DNA from 4 places in the Paenibacillus sp. KN14-4R genome. Region 2 is predicted to be linked to each of the others. Evidence: predicted binding sites of a transcription regulator. Region 2 holds the regulator's gene; each other region holds the start of a gene.
What was found. Region 2 encodes Rex, which represses fermentation and respiration genes when NADH is low (regulators of the CRP and FNR family bind a similar motif). Its sites were predicted from a motif close to TTGTGAAATATTTCACAA; they were not measured.
Positions count from the first base shown of each region.

Region 1: adhE (bifunctional acetaldehyde-CoA/alcohol dehydrogenase) is a predicted target of Rex. The motif match lies at 3,260-3,277, and genes of this name have one in related genera.
Region 3: ACSBOP_RS00375 (AtpZ/AtpI family protein) is a predicted target of Rex. The motif match lies at 3,037-3,054, and genes of this name have one in related genera.
Region 4: ACSBOP_RS20415 (cytochrome ubiquinol oxidase subunit I) is a predicted target of Rex. The motif match lies at 2,978-2,995, and genes of this name have one in related genera.

Region 1 covers NZ_CP197466.1:1,494,939-1,499,572, forward strand. The annotation lists gene ACSBOP_RS06975 (AAA family ATPase) at 1-3,166, shown strand, start outside; gene adhE (bifunctional acetaldehyde-CoA/alcohol dehydrogenase) at 3,489-4,634, shown strand, end outside.
Region 2 covers NZ_CP197466.1:2,794,875-2,799,508, forward strand. The annotation lists gene ACSBOP_RS13545 (DUF47 domain-containing protein) at 1-616, shown strand, start outside; gene ACSBOP_RS13550 (anion permease) at 640-1,647, shown strand; gene ACSBOP_RS13555 (redox-sensing transcriptional repressor Rex) at 1,726-2,349, opposite strand; gene dinG (ATP-dependent DNA helicase DinG) at 2,349-4,634, opposite strand, start outside.
Region 3 covers NZ_CP197466.1:73,072-77,705, reverse strand. The annotation lists gene atpA (F0F1 ATP synthase subunit alpha) at 1-131, opposite strand, end outside; gene ACSBOP_RS00400 (F0F1 ATP synthase subunit delta) at 148-693, opposite strand; gene atpF (F0F1 ATP synthase subunit B) at 690-1,175, opposite strand; gene atpE (F0F1 ATP synthase subunit C) at 1,269-1,484, opposite strand; gene atpB (F0F1 ATP synthase subunit A) at 1,578-2,372, opposite strand; gene ACSBOP_RS00380 (ATP synthase subunit I) at 2,413-2,784, opposite strand; gene ACSBOP_RS00375 (AtpZ/AtpI family protein) at 2,777-3,010, opposite strand; gene wecB (non-hydrolyzing UDP-N-acetylglucosamine 2-epimerase) at 3,204-4,364, opposite strand; gene upp (uracil phosphoribosyltransferase) at 4,410-4,634, opposite strand, start outside.
Region 4 covers NZ_CP197466.1:4,168,501-4,173,134, reverse strand. The annotation lists gene ACSBOP_RS20430 (TrmB family transcriptional regulator) at 1-320, shown strand, start outside; gene ACSBOP_RS20425 (S-layer homology domain-containing protein) at 374-1,414, opposite strand; gene ACSBOP_RS20420 (MFS transporter) at 1,537-2,733, opposite strand; gene ACSBOP_RS20415 (cytochrome ubiquinol oxidase subunit I) at 3,158-4,561, shown strand; gene cydB (cytochrome d ubiquinol oxidase subunit II) at 4,555-4,634, shown strand, end outside.

The sequences.
Region 1 (4,634 bases), 1.3 Mb from region 2:
GGAAAGTATTGTCCTTGCAGATAAAGCGAATGAAGTCACGGCTGGCGTTCAGCAGGTCATTGGGTTATCGATGACGGATTTTACGCGTGCAGTTGTGTTACCGCAAGGAAAGTTCGCGGAATTTTTGCTGTTGAAAGGCAGTGATCGTCGTGCGATGCTGCAGCGTTTGTTTCATCTGGAAAAATATGGTGATTTACTTAGTATGAAGGTGAGCTCACAGCTCAAACAATCGGATACGGCATTGACTGCTATTCATGCAGAACAAGTCGGTCTTGGCGATGCCTCAGAGGAAGCGCTGCAGGAAGCTAAAGGTGAGCTGCATAACTTGCAGATTCAATCAACGGCTGCTCGAACGGATTTACTGTTGAAGCAGGAAATCTATGAGGAGCAGCAGCAGGTCGTTCAGCTTCAACAAGAGGAAGAACATATTCAGAAGGAACTTCAGCAACACAGTGAGACGGATGCTGAAGTGAAGATGTGGGAAGAAAAGTTAGCGTTATCGACGAAAGCTGAAATTGTACGACCATTCATGGAAAGTTGGCAGGAAGCCGTTAAACTCGAGAAACAGCAGATGGAAAACTTGCGTGTTGCTGTTAGCGAAGCGGATAAGGCTAAAGTTGACAATGAAGCTGCAAAAATCGAATTAAATCAAGCTCAGGATGGATTAATTCGGAATGAAGAGTCGTTTATTTCCCGCATTGAATCGCTGAAATCGGCTTTAGAGATAGAACGGGAAATTACTCAAGAGCAAGAAGAAGCGGATCGATTGCAGAAACAAGCTGATGCTGTGCAGCAATCTTTTGATAAAACAATGGAAGTGCATAAATCTGCTATTGTGAGGAAAGAAAAGGCAGCATTGTTGCAGCAACAATTACAAGAACAGCTTAAATCTGCGCAAGTTCCACTTGAGAAGCGGCAGCAAATGCAGATGGCATGGAGAGAGAGTAAGGAGATGCTTAATCTTCGTGCGAAGCAAGTGGAATTGCTTAAAGAGGTTGAATCCTACAAAGATGCTTTGCACACACGTGAGGAGCAGCTTGAACAGTTGGCAATTGCAAAACGAGCATCGCAGGAACAGGTAGCACAGTGCCTGCTGGATGCGCAGCGTATTAGTGAAGGGTTTGTTTCTTCAGAATGGAAGGGCACGCTGTTAGAGACTGATGTACGAAATAGAATGGAACAAGGGAAGACATGGTTACAGCGACAAGAGCGAGATAACCTAGCAGCTATATTGGCTAGGCAGCTAGAACATGGCGAGGAATGCCCTGTATGCGGTTCGAAGCATCATCCTTTGCCTGCTGATGGAAGTCATGAAAGTGTTGATAACAGTCATGAATCTGTAGAAGTATTGAAACGTAGCTTGGATGATGCAGAGAAAATATTACAGTATGTGAGCCTGCGGAGAATGGAGTTGAAGAACGCTGTTATTCGCCTTGATACGGTAAAGCATGATGCCATTGCACTATTCGGGAGTGAGTCCGATCGTCTAATGCGAGCAGAAAGCGAAGCAGCGTTGGCGGCTCTGAGTTTGGCTCCACAATTGATCGAGCAGAAGGAAACTGTACATCCTGATATAGATTTTCTCCCACTGAATGATCAGGTTGATATCGATGTTGTTGTGTCCTCAATTGCTGGATGCGAACAGGAGAAAGAGCAGTGGGATCTAGATGTACAAGCTTGCTTGGATTCACTTGGAAGTATAGAGCGTACATGCACGGAGTTAGCAAGAACTTATCGCGAACAAGATGCGGCTTGGCAGACATGCTTCGCACAGCTGCAAGTTGAACGTACTGCCTATGAAAGGCAGGATGCAAAACGAAGTGAATTAGGGAAAGAATTAGACGAGCGCTCAGAAGCTTGGAATCAAGCTTATCCGGGACTATTGGTGGAAGATGTCGATTCGCAAATGAATGCGATACATGAGCAGGAACGTCTTGCAGAAGAATTGCGCAGTCGGTTAGAGAAAAGCGTAACTGTACTCGAAGGAATGCAGGCTGAAGGTGAGCGCCTTCGCGGTGAAACCGAATCGCTCAGCCGAGACATCCTGCTGCTGCGCACGCAGGCTGAGAGCGCCGCGCAGCGAGCCGCGGCGAAGAACCAGGCGCTGCGCGCCCGCTTCGGCGATGCCCCCGTGCCGGGGCTCATCGCCGAATCTACCGCAGCGCTCGAAGCGCTGCGGATGCGCGCGCGCGAGGCCGCCGCAGCGCATGAGCGCACGCGCGACGCACACGCGCATGCGCAGCAGCGGCACTCTGCCGCTGCTGAGGGCAGCGCGGCGGCGAGCCGCGGCCGCGCCGAGACCGAGCGCCGGCTGCGCGAGGCGCTCCAGGCGGCCGCCTTTGCCACAGGCGAGGCGGCGATGGCTGCGCTGCTCGCGAGCGATGTGGCTCGCGAGTGGACAGCTCGCGTGCAGGCGCACCGCGAGCGGGCGACTGCCCTGCGTGCGGCACACGCAGGGGTAAGCGCTAAGCGGCGCGGACGTTCCGTCGCCGCTGAAGAGTGGACACGCGCTCAGTCCGAGCGCGTGGATGCCCAGGAGCGCCTGGAAGCGGCGCTCCAAGCTACTGCGCGAGCGGAGCAGACACTCGCCACGTTAATGGAGAAGCACGCGAGATGGAGCGTGCTTCAGACCAAGCGTGACGAACTGGAGCAGCATCGTGGCAGGCTTCTTAAGCTGCAAAGTACACTAAAGGCGAATGCTTTTGTCGAGTTTTTGGCAGAGGAACAATTGCTCGGCGTCTCACGACTTGCATCCGAGCGCCTCAGTCAGCTGACAAGACGTCGTTATGCACTTGAAGTCGATTCAGGCGGTGGTTTTATCATTCGAGATGATGCCAATGGAGGAGTTAGACGACCAGTTACAACCTTATCTGGCGGCGAAACCTTCTTGACATCGCTGGCTCTAGCACTTGCCTTATCTGCGCAAATTCAGCTTAAAGGACAGTACCCGCTTGAATTCTTTTTCCTAGATGAAGGATTCGGAACATTAGATGGCGACCTGCTGGATACGGTCATCACCGCACTTGAGCAGCTGCATATGGATAAACTCGCGGTCGGTGTCATTTCCCATGTGCCAGAACTTCGCGCAAGATTATCTCGCAAGCTCATCGTGCATCCACCAGAGCCATCTGGACATGGGACACGCATTGAACTGGAACAGGGTTAAGTAACCGAACGTTCCCCAAAAGACTGACCTTCGCATCTTGCAACAGGTGTAAAGGCAGTCTTTTTTTATAAAGAGAATAAGCTGTTCACAACTTTGTGATATTTTTCACGTAATAAGTGATTTTTTTCACATGCAATAAAACTTGCTATCGCATATAATATAGACATGAGGTGAACAGTATTACTTATCACATCATCAGAACAAGGGATATGTACTTGATCTTGACAGAGATTTGATCGAGTTTTTCAGTTAAAAAGAAATGATACCTCGTTCTAATAGGGCAAGCATTTCTTAAATAGAGATTTAATTGGAGGGGAAGCAAATGGCTAAAACAGAAACAGAAAAAGAAATCAAAAAGCCAGTTACCGCACAAGACCAAGTAAATGAATTAGTGAAAAAAGCGAAGGTTGCATTGGATCAATTTATGTCAATGAATCAAGAACAGATCGATCTCATCGTTCATGAGATGGCCCTCGCAGGTGTTGACCAGCATATGGTACTTGCTAAATTGGCTCACCAAGAAACAGGCAGAGGCGTTTATGAAGATAAAATAATTAAGAACATGTTTGCAACAGAATACATTTACCATAGCATCAAGAACGATAAAACAGTTGGAGTAATTGAAGATAACTCATATGGTAATTTTCAAAGAATTGCAGAACCTATAGGTATAGTTGCAGGGGTTACACCTGTAACGAATCCAACATCCACAACGATGTTTAAATCATTAATTGCGATCAAGACTCGTAACCCAATCATCTTCGCATTCCATCCATCTGCACAAAAAAGCTCTGCGGAGGCTGCGCGTGTCTTACTAGAGGCTGCGGTCAAACATGGAGCACCAGAAAATTGCATACAATGGATCGAACTTCCATCTATTGAAGCAACAAATGCACTAATGAATCACCTTGATGTATCCCTTGTACTTGCAACTGGTGGTTCAGGGATGGTAAAGGCTGCATATTCCACGGGTAAACCTGCACTTGGCGTAGGTCCTGGTAACGTTCCTTGCTTTATCGAGAAAACAGCGAATATTCAACAAGCTGTTACTGATCTTATTTTATCCAAAACATTCGATAACGGTATGATTTGTGCTTCTGAACAAGCTGTTATTATTGAAAAACCAATCTATGATCAAGTGAAAAAGCTCCTTATTGAAAAAGGCTGCTACTTTACAAATAAAGCGGAAACAGAAAAATTAACAAAGCTTGCGATAAACCCTGATAAATGTGCAGTAAATCCAGACATCGTAGGACAACCAGCTGCTAAAATTGCTGCTCTTGCTGGTATTGAAGTACCGGAAGATACAAAAATTTTGATCGCTGAAATTGAGGGTGTTGGACGTGATTTCCCACTATCTGCTGAGAAATTATCTCCAATCCTAGCTTGTTATAAAGTAAATTCGGCTGAAGAAGGCATTGAGCGTGCTGCACAAATCGTTCGATTTGGCGGTATGGGACACTCATCT
Region 2 (4,634 bases):
GTTTACAAGAAAAGGTGAGGTTGATTTTCTCAACCTGCTAATTAAGGCCGCGGAGAATAATCTTGATGCTGCACATGTATTTCGTAAAGCGATGATGGGTGAAGCCCCACCATCTGATTTTTTCCCCCAGCTTAAAGAATTAGAAAACAACGGTGATAGCATTACTCACGAAATTTTCAAAGGATTAAATAAAGTTTTCATTACACCTATTGATCGTGAGGACATTCTCGAACTTGCTTCAAAACTTGATGATGTTGTCGATGGGATCGAAGCATCACTCGCTCGTTTTGACTACTTGGGAGTCTCCACTACGGATAAATATATGCAAGACTTCTCAGCGGTCATCGTATCTTCCTGCCAACATATGTTGGATGCTTTCAAATTGCTTGGCCGCAAGAAATATTTACAAATTACAGAACATACCGTACAAATCAATTCCCTTGAGAATGAAGGGGACAAGCTGATGCGTGAAGGTATACGTCAAATTTTCCAAAACAAAAAAGATCCATATGAGGATTTTAAGTTGAAGGAGATCTACGAGCGCCTTGAACAAACGACGGACGCATGTGAAGATGTAGCCAATATTCTTGAAAGTGTTGTGCTTCGCTACTCCTAGGAGAGCGAGTTCGGAGGGAATTCATGGACCATAACTTATTGGTACTTATCATTATCGTCGCTCTTTCCTTATTATTTGACTTTATTAATGGATTTCACGATACGGCCAATGCGATTGCCACATCGTTATCCACTAAAGCGTTAACTCCCCGAGTTGCGATTCTATACGCAGCTTCGCTTAATTTCGTCGGAGCGATTATTTTCTCCGGTGTAGCTAAGACGATCGGTGGGTCGATCGCGGATCCTTTTACAGTAGAAAATGGACACTACATCATTATCGCAACATTGATCTCAGCGATTTTGTGGAATCTACTTACATGGTACTTCGGAATTCCTTCCTCCTCTTCTCATACGTTAATCGGCTCTCTAGCGGGTGCGGTTATCGCAGGAGCAGGATTTGGCGCTGTGAACTTTGAAGGTTTTAAAAAAATCATTATGATTCTACTTTTATCACCAATTATTGCCTTTGTAGCAGGTTACATTATTATGACCTTACTCAAATACATCATTATTTGGACAGGCAATGCATCGCGTACACGTATGAATCGTGTGTTTCGCACTTTTCAGATTATTTCCGCAGGTTTATTGTCATTCTCGCACGGCGGAAACGATGCACAAAAAGCAATGGGTATTATCGTGTTTGGTCTAGTGTCAACAGGCTATGCAACCGATTTGGAAGTTCCGCTATGGGTTAAAATCGGAGCAGGACTTGCAATCGGTCTAGGTACATCCATTGGTGGTTGGAGAATTATCAAAACGGTTTCCAACAAGCTGATCAAGATTGAACCGATTAACGGATTTGCTTCTGACTTAACATCATTTGCTGTTATTCAGACTTCAACATTATTAAATATGCCACTATCCACAACACAAGTCATTACATCGTCTATCATCGGAACGGGGAGTGTTATCCGATTCCATGAAGTGAAGTGGGCAACCGTTATCAAGATGATTATGACATGGCTCATTACCATCCCGATCTCAATGATATTCGCGTTTATTATATACAAAATCATGTTCGGTTGGTTATAACTCATACAAAAGCCCCTCAATCGTTCCTACCCGGAACAATTTGAGGGGCTTTTTTTATTCACTTGTACTTTAGCATCCTTAATCCAAGAAATACGCCAAGCTCTGTAATTCCGTTGTAAAGTCTGCATTGTGTACCCGGATGTGGGATGGAACCTTAATATTAATCGGTGCAAAATTTAATATGGCGTCAATACCTGCATCTACAAACATATTGGCAACATTTTGCGCTTCATGTGAAGGAACTGTAATAATTCCAATTCGAATATCGTTCTCTTTAACTGATGAATCAAGCGCTTCCATCGGCTCTACAGGTAAATTGTTAATGTTGCTACCTACTTTATCAGCAGATGCATCGAATACAGCTACAATTTTCATTGTATCTTTAAGGAACGCATTATAATTGCAAAGAGCGCGGCCTAAGTTACCTGCCCCTACAAGTGCGACTGCAATGTGACGATCTAACTTCAAGATCTGACGAATTTTTTCAATTAAAAAGAGAACATCATAGCCGATCCCTTTTTTTCCAAATTCCCCAAAATAAGCTAAATCCTTGCGGATTTGCGCAGGGTTCAAATCAAGCTTTTGTCCTAAATCATGGGATGAAACTGTCAATACATTATTTTTCGCCAATTCATTCAGAAAACGCAAGTAAATCGGAAGTCTGCGTACAACAGCATCAGATATTTTCAATACTGATTTCATTAGATATTTTCTCCCATCCATTGTTGAATTCTCGGCACAATCTGGGACGTAGACATCGACTCAATTTTAGGACCAGGCAAAGAATACAGGAAGTTTTTTCCATACTGCGTGTCGATAACTCGTGTGTCATAAATGATTACGACTCCCTTATCACTGGAAGTTCGTATCAATCGACCAAAACCTTGTTTGAAACGAATGACAGCCTGCGGCACAGAAAATTTCATAAACGGATTTTTATTTTGCTTCTTCAAGTTTTCGCATTTTGCCTCTACCACTGGATGACTAGGGGGTTGGAACGGCAGTCTAACGATCGCTAAACAGGTTAACGCATCGCCAGGAATGTCAACTCCTTCCCAGAATGAGCTTGTACCGAGTAGAACATTTGCTTTGCCTTCTTGAAACAGACGTGTGAGCTTACTGCGGTTACCACTGTCAACTCCTTGACCAAGGACACCGATACCGTGAGGCTTAAGCAACTCTTTTAATTCACCGTGCACTTGCTTTAACATTCGATTCGATGTAAACAAAACAAGCATACGCCCTTGAGTTGCAAGCGCGACTTCGGCTAACGAGTGAACGAGCTTCTCAGTAAACAGAACTTCTCCTGCTCGGCCCTTAATAGCTGGAAAATCACGTGGAACACAGACAAGCGCTTGTTGGCGATATTGAAAGGGTGAAGGCAGTTGAACAGACTTCAACACATCCTCCTCCACATCAGGAGAAAATCCCAGCTGCTCACTAACATATTGAAAAGACTTATCAACTGTTAACGTTGCAGAAGTCATAACAATACTTTCTTTCTTCTCAAAAAGATTTTCTTGTAACAGCTTGCTCACATCAGTTGGTACACAATTCAAAAGAACGGAACTTTTTTTAGCAAACAAGCCCGCTTCTAACCAGTATACCGAATTTTTGTCCTTTTGGTGCATGAAAAATCTTACGTTTTCGCGACAATGTCCAAGATCTTTGATACAACCATTCATATCTGTTAAAAAACTTTGCAAATCATACTCATCTTCATGGTCTTTAAAGTCATTCATCAGCTTCTCAGCACTTTTAATAAGCTGACCCAGCTCTTGATATACATTGTCTTCTAAAGGCATCAATTCTGCCCATACCTGCGGCAGTTCTTCCTGTTTAATCCGAAGTACATACTGCCCTAATTCATTCTGGCCAGGATCACTTGAACCCGTAGAGACAACTTCATATAACTTATCACAAAGTACATCCCAATGCTCTCTAACCGCCATAACATGCTCGTACATTCGATCTAGTGTCTGGCACCACAATTCTGCACGATCATCGCCGTGATGCTTCCCAAGCTTACTCCGTAACGTTGCAAAATGTCCACTACGAGCATCTTTGTACATCCACTGCAGACTGTTTAAAAGTGTTAAATAATGAAGTTCCTTACCCATGTGTCTGCTCGCCACTTCTTCCAAATGATGTGACTCATCGACAATTAATTGCTCATAACCAGGTAAAATACGATGCTCCGCATTTAAATCCGTGAACAGCATGGAATGATTCGTAATTAGCAGATCAGCAGTATTCGCCTCATTACGTGCACGATGATAGAAGCATTTACGGAACCACGGACATTGACGATTCAAACAAGAATCTGCATCACTTGATACTGAATGCCAGAAGAATGTACCACGACCGGTCAAATGTAATTCTTCCTCATCACCCGTCTGTGTATCACTAAGCCATACGACCATCTGAGCTGCTGTTAAAGAATCTTCTTTGGCTTGTTCCCAATCCGCCGCGTTGACTCGACCTTCAAACTTACGTAAACATAAATAGTGGCTGCGCCCTTTTAACACACCCGTATCAAAAGGTAAATCAAACAAATTGTACAACATTGGAATATCTCGAGCACGCAGCTGTTCTTGTAAATTAATGGTATGTGTAGAAACAACAATTTTCTTATCGTTTTTTATGCCATAATACAGCGCAGGAATCAAGTAGCCCATCGACTTACCCGTACCTGTTCCTGCTTCAATCATCAAGTGTCGATTCTTTTCTAAAGAATCATGTACCTCGGTAATCATCGTCTCCTGCGCCTGTCGCACTTCAAAGCCCAGCTTATCCCTCATCTTCGTCTTCAACTGCTCATAGAAGGCTTCGAACGTCTCAGGGAGGGTCTCCTTATCTCTGTCAGCCTTCTCCTGGTCCGACCAATCTCCGACGTTCATCGCAAAGCCTCGATAGTACTGTTGGGCATTCGGGTCGATCTCCGCTTGCATCTCGCGAGCCGCCCGAATATCACTGAAAAACCATCC
Region 3 (4,634 bases), 1.7 Mb from region 2:
AGACCGTGTGCGCGAGCAATACCGTCACCCACTTGAATTACGGTACCTACGTCTACGACTTGCAGGTCAGACTTGTAGTTTTCAATTTGCTGTTTAATCAGCGTGCTGATTTCATCAGGTCTGATACTCAACGAACCTCACCCCTATCTACAATGCTTGAGACTTCAATGATTTCTGTAATCGATTCAGCTTGCCAGAAAGGCTGCCATCATATAGACGATCGCCAATTCGCACCTGAATACCGCCGAGCAGTTCCGGTTTAATCACAGATTGTACATGAACGGTTTTACCCGTGATTCTGCTAAATTGATCTGCAATTTCTTGCTCTTGCGCTGCTGTAATTACAAATGGTGTGTAGACAGTTGCATTCGCACGTCCAAGCGCATCATTTGCGATTTTTACATAGTCCACAAGCATGGAGTTAAGAATTTCTTCTCTTCCTCTTGTCACCAAAAGTTGTAATGTGTTTAGTACCACTTCAGATACTTTTCCTTCAAAAACAGCTGCTAATAGAGCTGTTTTCTTCGTAACATCAATATTTGGCTGCGATAGAATTTGCATAAATTCTTTGTTTTGCTGAAAAGATTCAACAACTGCTTCGAGTTCATCTTGAACTTGAGCAATAATGCCTTTATCTTTGGCGACTTCAAACAGTGCGCGCGCGTATCGTTTTGCTACCACGATGTCACTCATTGAACTCCCCCTACCTCACTCAGGTATTGGTTAACAAGATTTTGCTGAGCTTCAGCATCCACTTGTTTTTCAATGATTTTCGCAGCGATTGCCACGGACATTGAACCAACTTCTGAACGCAGTGCAGCGATTGCCTTACTTTTCTCACGTTCGATATCACGAACCGCTTCTTCTTTCAAACGTGCAGTCTCCGCTTTCGCTTGAGCAATAATGTCTTCTGCTTGACGAGAAGCTGTCAATTTCGATTGCTCGATAATGTCATAAGCTTCTTTCTTCGCTGCTTGAAGAGCTTGTCTTTGATCATTGATCAAAGTCTCAGCATCTTTACGATTTTGGTCTGCATTAGCCAATTGATCGGCAACTAACGTACGACGTTGTTCCATCACACCCATAAGTGGAGCGAGTGCGTAACGATGTAACAGAAAATATAATATTCCGAATGCCAAGATGGCAATTATTGAATTTTCCCATGTAAAACTCATTCGAGTCACTCCCTTCTGAGGGGTATCTACTTTCAAAATTCACAAAATGAAGGCGCGGATGGCTTAGGCCTTCCCCGCCAAACCTTCAATAAATTACTTCACGAAATAGAACAACAATGCGAATACTACGGAAATAATTGGAATCGCCTCTACTAGACCTACCCCGATAAACATTGTAGTTTGAAGAGCACCTTTAAGCTCAGGTTGACGAGAAATACCCTCAACTGTTTTACTTACGATCAAACCGTTACCAATACCTGCTCCTAGTGCGGACAAACCAATTGCGATTGCTGCTGCGATCATATTCATATCCATCGTTATAACTTCCTCCCTTAAATACATGAAATTAATTTTTTTATACTCACCCTAGCGCCGCTGACATTCGGGAAAAGCTTCAATACATTAATGTGCGTGTGCTTCGTCGTGATCATCGTGCGATTCTAAGATCTGGCCGATATAAACCATCGTCAACATCACGAATACGAAAGCTTGAATTGCGCCTACGAAAATACTGAAAGCCTGCCATACGACCATCGGTACGATACCTGCATAGCCTGCCATAATAATCGTAGCGATTAGGACTTCCCCGGCGAAAATGTTACCGAATAGACGCATACCAAGCGTTAAAAGCTTGGAGAACTGCTCGATAATATTAATCGGTAAGAAGAACCAGTAAGGTTGGAAATAGTGCTTCACATACGCTTTGGTATTACGTGTAAGACCTAGATAGTGAACCATTACGATTACCATCAAAGCAAGACCCATCGAGAAGAACGCATCTGCAGTTGGTGATTTCCACCATGCGATTGCAATATGCTTGCCAGCTGCGTGCATCGTTTCATACTTTTCAGGGGAAATGATGTCATAACCGAATAACGATACAGGACCATGTGCTTCAGTTACGAGCGTTAGTGGCAATCCTAGCATATTACTTACGAAGATGAATAAAATCAAAGCAACTCCTAAAGATAAGAAGGCCTTTCCTTTCTTCATATCCATTGCGCTTCCAATAATTCCTTGAACGAATTCAATGACCCATTCCATGAAATTTTGCATTCTACTTGGTTTATCGACAGATAAGTTGCGAACAGCAATCCTAGCTATCACAAGTATAATAATCATGGTAACGATCATAGGTACGATGACGGAAATGTCCAAGTGAAACCCATTGATATTCAATATCGGTGATTCATGCATTAGTTGTTTTCACCCCTTTCCGTGGAGGTTTGTAAATCACTCACTTGCGCCTAGATTGAATAAAACCCAATAAAAGCGATAAGAATTGCACGAAAATTAAACTAACCATAGTACTTACAATATCAACATGAGGTGATTTAATCGCAATCATGATAGCCAAGAGTGCTAAAGCAGCCCTTGTCATAAACCCAAGATTAATTCGTTTCCTTACGCCATCTAGTACGACGGAGGATACCTGACCAATTTTCCAAGCCATGTATCGCGCGTTAATCAGTGATACGACTGTACCAAGTATGACTCCAGCTACATACGGGCGATAATCAGGAAACAGCGCCCAGCCTAAAAAGCATGCTGACAAGAAAAAGAGCGTGTATCTCTGGACGCGCCAAAGATGAGCGTGGAATTCATCCATTAGAGCCTCCTGTAACCTTGCGAAGTATGATGATGATGCTCACAATTCCGACTATGAGACCCAGAACGACTCCAAGCACAATCCATATCGGCTGACCGCCAGCAGATTGACTCATCAAACTGCCAAGCCAATAGCCTGCACCCATACATGCGACCAAATCGATCCCAAGGGCACTGACCATCCCAACGGCCTTCCACGGATTACTATCGGAATGAGGTGATTTCATCTCATTCACGCTCCTAAACACATATTGTGTGACATACATCACATTAGCCCACATTCATTTTATCTAACGCAACTTCGCATTGTCAATTGATATTAAATCGCTTACTTTTTGAGAAAAACGCCGGAAACCCGCTCTAGATCAGCGTTTTTGGCACTTTACTAATACTGCCTAGAATACTTGTCCGAAAACTTTGTCATAATATGTTCAAATTATTGGGCTGAAAAGGTGCAGGACGATCGGATTGTAAGCCAAAGTGGTTCAAAATACCCTGGACAATACGCTCACTTGCATGGCCATCTCCATAAGGATTTGCAGACTTGCTCATCTTCTCATAGGCTGCTGGATTCGTTAATAATTCACAAGCTTCCTTATAGATCAGCTCCGAATCAGAACCCACAAGCTTCAGTGTGCCCGCAGCAATTCCTTCTGGACGTTCCGTTGTATCACGAAGCACAAGTACCGGCACGCCGAACGATGGTGCTTCTTCTTGTATGCCACCAGAATCCGTGAGGATCATGTACGCATGCGGATATATATTATGGACTTCTTGCGCATCTAGCGGCTCAATGAGCTTAATGCGAGGGTGATTACCTAGCATCGCATGAGCAGGCTCCCTTACTGCCGGGCTTAAATGAACGGGATAAACGATCGCAATATCTTCAAATTCGTCGGCTAAGCGTCTTACTGCTTCAAAAATACGACGATGCGGCTCACCTTGCGACTCACGACGGTGCGCTGTCATCAAAATCAGCTTCTTACCCTCTGCCCAATCCAGTACAGGATGCGTAAAGTCTTCTTTTAACGTATATTGGAACACATCTGTGACGGTATTACCCGTTATATAGATCGTATTCTCCGATTTATTCTCTTTTCGCAAATTGTCTGCTGACCAATCCGTTGGTGCAAAATGAAGATCAGCTAGCACACCAGTCAATTGACGGTTCATCTCTTCTGGGAATGGAGACATCTTGTTCCATGTCCGAAGACCTGCTTCTACGTGTCCTACTGCAATCTGCTGCATAAATGCCGCATAGCTTGCTAGGAACGTCGTCAACGTATCTCCATGTACGAGAATCAAGTCTGGCTTTGTTTCGCAGAACACAGGCTCAAGACCTTGAAGTACACGAATCGTTAGCTCATTCAATGTCTGACGGTCCTTCATCACATTCAGGTCAAAGTCTGGCGTAATGTTGAAAATTTCCAGAACTTGATCCAGCATCTCACGGTGCTGAGCGGTTACGCAGACAAGCGATTCGATCTTGTCCTCATGCTTTTGCAATTCAAGCACTAGAGGTGCCATTTTAATTGCTTCCGGTCTGGTACCAAAAATCGTAATGACTTTTAAACGTTTCAAGCCATAAGCCCCCTTCTCTATCTCCCTATTAATAACCTGTGACTTCTACTTCGTTCCGAACAATCGATCTCCAGCATCCCCAAGTCCCGGTACAATATAACCGTGATCATTGAGGTAATCATCAACAGCTGCCACATAAATATCGATATCAGGGTGCGCCTCTTGTATCGCTCGAACACCTTCAGGTGCAGCAATAAGACACATCAGCTTGATTTGTGTGCAGTTCCGATTCTTCAGTGCTGTAATTGCAGCGATCGCTGAACCGCCTGT
Region 4 (4,634 bases), 1.4 Mb from region 2:
AACGTAAAGGAATTAATGTCGAAGCGCTTGTCGTGGGTAAGATGCAGACTAGCCTAACGAACATCAAGACGCTTATCCCACAGGACGAGCATGGTCTGGAGCGTTATCGGTTAATCGTCATTGATGATCGAGAAGTGCTGTTCGCAGGGCTTGAGAATCAGAAGTGGCAGGCGATGAAGACCGGGGCGCAGCCGTTCGTGAAATTTTTTAGCGAGTTCTTCTATCACGATGTGGCGCTGGTGCGAATCACAGATAAATACTACGATCTCTTGATGAACGATGAGGAGATCCGGGCGATTTTAATGAAATTGAAGTATTAAAAAAATAGCGTGTTCAAAAAGTCTGTTAACTTCTTTTTGAACACGCTTGTTTTTTAATTTTTATAGTCGAGATAGAAAGAGGTGACTAGAACGGTATTATCGTTTAATTTTCCCTCTACTATATTCTCGGATTTGATGGATATGCGATAAAGACCGGTTGAGGGCAATGTGATCTTTTGCGTGAAAAATTCTTTATCAAAAATAGTAGTCATGCTTGTTAAAAATGTGAAAGAAAATCCATTCCAATATTCAACTTGTAATTCAAGGTGGTCACCTACGGCTGAAGAAACAGTACCTTTGAGGGTAAAGGTTGAATCAGTGGTACGTGTATAACCTGTTGTAGGGTTTGTTAATATGATCTTGCTAAACTTATCAAAAGGCTCATTCTGTGGTAATTGGATGATTAGCGGATAATTCTCATAGGGACTTAGATTTAAAGTAGTTGGATCGTACTGGGACTGATATAGAGGACTGGGATATAGCTGAGTCTGTTTGTTTTTGAGTTGTTTGATAATTGTAACTGCCTCGGCACGTGTTAAGTAATCATGGGCTTCGTAGCCCTCAACTGTGGGACTTGTTTTTCCATGTACAAGTCCGCTGTCCAATAAAAACTGGATCGCATCATCCGTTTCATAGTTTCTTCCATTGGCATTTGTGATAATTTTAGCTGCCTGACTGCGTTGAAGTGTGACGTTAAACCTAGCACTACCCTTTGGTGCTCCAGGTAATTCACCTAATTTGCTTGAAGGAGGTACAATGGTATTCCAACCCATGATGCCGGCGTATCTCAAATAAGGACCTAGCCGGTCATCGTCTTCTGTCTGTGGTAATTTGTCTTTCGGGACATATGCGCGAATGAGCATCGATAGGAATGCGACTTGTCCAACAATCTGATTAGGTTTAAAAGTACCATCAGGATATCCTGACACAATGTCTTGCTCTTGCGCCCATACAATGGATTCATATGCCCAATGCTCCTTCGGAACATCTGTGAATGTGGTTTCTTTGCCTAGCGCTGAAACTGGCGATAAGCTAATAAACAAAAGGATAATCAGACTGATCGTGGTGAGGTTGCGTAGTTTTCTTTTTATCAAAATAACAGCCTCCTCCTGGTTCGGTTAAATGTTAGACACATTTCCTACATAAAAGTTGCAACCAGATTGAAAAAACGGAGCTCCGCTTGTGCGGGGCTCCGTTTTGCTAGGCAGGAACTGTATTAATTTTCGACGGCAATTGAAGCTTGTGCAGGCTGTTTGCTGCGAGATACGGCTTGGATAGGCCTTGTAATGGAGTAGACGGCAATCAGTAGTGTGAAGACAATAATGCTGCCGCCAACCCAAGGGTTCGCCGTAACGGAATAATGCTGAATGACAAGTCCGCCGATGGAAGAACCTGATGCTATACCAAGGTGGAGCGCTGAGTTGTTCAATGTCTGCTGAATTTCAGCGGAATCCGGTGCGGATTCAATTAAGTAGTTCTGAATAGCAGGTGTGATTGCCCAGCTTAAACCACCCCAGAGTACCATGACGACTAAGAATACATACAGGGAGTTCGTAACGAGCGGCAGCACACAAATGGCGACTAAGAATGCGGAAATAATGACCACAATACTTTTCGTAGAGCCCCATTTATCGACCAACCATCCCCCGAATCCACCACCAGCAACTGCCGATAAGCCGAAGATGAAGTAGACAATCGTGATCCAAGACGCATCAAGATGCAAGGTTGTGATTAAGTAAGGCGTTAAATACGCGTAAAGTGTCAAATGCCCAGTCAAAAATAGCAAGGAAGTCAATTGTGCAGTTAAGATTTTACGGTTTTTAAGTGTTCCCAGCTGTTTCCACAAGGGGATTGCTGTTGGCTTAACCGGAATCGGCGCAAGCAAGAAATGAATACCGACCATGACAACGAGCGTTAGAATTGCAACTAAAAGGAACGGAGCACGCCAGTCGTAGGCGTTACTCAGCACAAGTCCAAGTGGTACGCCGAGCACGAGTGAACCGCTGATTCCCATATAAATGGTTCCGATCGCGCGGGCGCGATAGGCGGTCTGAACAATTTGTGAGGCAACGGTGACACATAAGACGACGAGCAGGGAGCCACTTGCCGCAGAGACGATTCTCGATACCATCAACATATTGTAATTAGGGCTCAAGAATGCCAGCACATTCCCCAAGCAAAAAGCACCTAATGTGAAAATAAGCAGCTTTTTACGTTCGATTCGGGTTGTGATGGCGAATAGAATGGGTGCAGCAATCGCAAAAGCAACCGAGAATACGGTGATGAGCTGCCCCGCCGCACTAACCGATACATTCAAATCCGCTGCAATTAAATCCAGCGTTCCTCCGATAATTAATTCTACCGTTCCTACAACAAAGGCTGCGATAGCCAGCATATATACACGACGATCCATATTTTTTTGAACACTCCTTCTTTACCTTAAAAGGTTACCACCGTAATGGTAACCTTATTTGATCGATATCGCAAGCCCAAATTATGAGAGAAGAAGGCGCTTTTTAAATCCGTCTATGAAGCTAGTAATTGACGCTAAAACTTCCAGTATTTTTATATATTGTGACAAACAGCTGAAAATTAATGTTTAATATCCTCCACTTGATATACTTTGTGACTTTTGTCACAATAAAAATCCGGTTTATTTGTTAAAAGTATCACAAGGGGATTTTTTCTTATTAAAATATTCTCTGTATTACCGGGCAAGCAGCACACAACCCGTAATCGACAATAACTTAAATCACTGAAAAATATGGGGTTGTCAGCTAAAATGTATCACCTTTAGATCATGTGCTGAAATTATGAGAGAAAGAGGGAAGGGAACCATGGATCCGATTTTAATATCACGTCTTCAATTCGCATCAACGACCATTTTCCACTTTATCTTCGTACCCATCTCAATTGGTCTTGCGTTACTAATTGCGTTGATGGAAACGATGTATGTCATTAAAGGGGATGAAAAGTACAAGAAATTGGCGAAGTTCTGGGGGCATTTTTTCCTCATTAACTTTGCGGTCGGTGTTGTAACGGGCATTCTGCAAGAGTTCCAGTTCGGTATGAACTGGTCGGATTACTCGCGATTTGTCGGTGACGTTTTCGGTGCACCACTAGCGGTTGAAGCTTTATTAGCATTTTTCCTGGAATCAACATTCCTTGGTTTATGGATATTCGGTTGGGAGCGTTTATCGAAAAAATTGCATTTGATGTGCATCTGGCTCGTATCCATTGGAACAATTATATCCGCGTTCTGGATTCTAGCTGCGAACTCGTTCATGCAAAGACCTGTTGGCTTTGAGATGAATAATGGTCGAGCAGAGATGAATGACTTTTTTGCCTTAATTGGTAATGGTCAACTGTGGTGGGAATTCCCGCATACGGTGTTCGGCGCATTCTTAACAGGTGCTTTCCTGATTGCAGGTATTAGTGCTTGGAAATTGCTGAAGAAACAACAAGTAACGTTTTTCAAAAAATCTTTTAAAATTGCAATCATTATTGCACTGATTTCATCGATTTCAGTTGCACTTTTCGGTCATAAACAAGCGGAATACTTGATTCATACACAGCCAATGAAAATGGCAGCAAGTGAAGGTCTATGGGAAGATAGTGAGGATCCGGCACCTTGGACCGTATTCGCAGCAATCGATCCCCATAAGCAGCAAAATTCGGTATCACTTAAAGTTCCTTACTTGCTGAGTTTCCTATCCTATGGAGAGTTCTCCGGTCAGGTTAAAGGGATGAAGACACTTCAAGCCGAATATGAACAGAAATATGGACCAGGAAATTACATTCCACCTGTACGTACAACTTTCTGGAGTTTCCGTATTATGATCGTAGCGGGATGCGCGATGATTTTACTCAGTATGTATGGGGCTTATCTGGCATGGCGTAAAAAGCTGGATCAAAACAACAATTGGTACTGGCGTCTAATGATCTGGTCTATCTCACTACCATTTATCGGGAACACGGCGGGTTGGATCATGACTGAGATTGGTCGTCAGCCTTGGACGGTATTTGGACTAATGAAGACAGCCGATTCGATTTCTCCAAATGTGAGCGCAGGCTCGATGTTATTCTCATTCATTGCTTTTACACTGATTTATACGGTTCTAGGCATTGTCCTTGTGTATTTATTCCTACGTGAGATTAAGAAGGGTCCGGATGGACATCATCAAAAAGATCACAAGCAATCTAACGATCCATTCGATAAGGAGGAACCTCAATCATGCTAACATTACCTGAATTGTGGTTTATTCTGGTCGCTGTATTATTCGTTGGCTTCTTCTTCCTAGAAGGATTCGACTT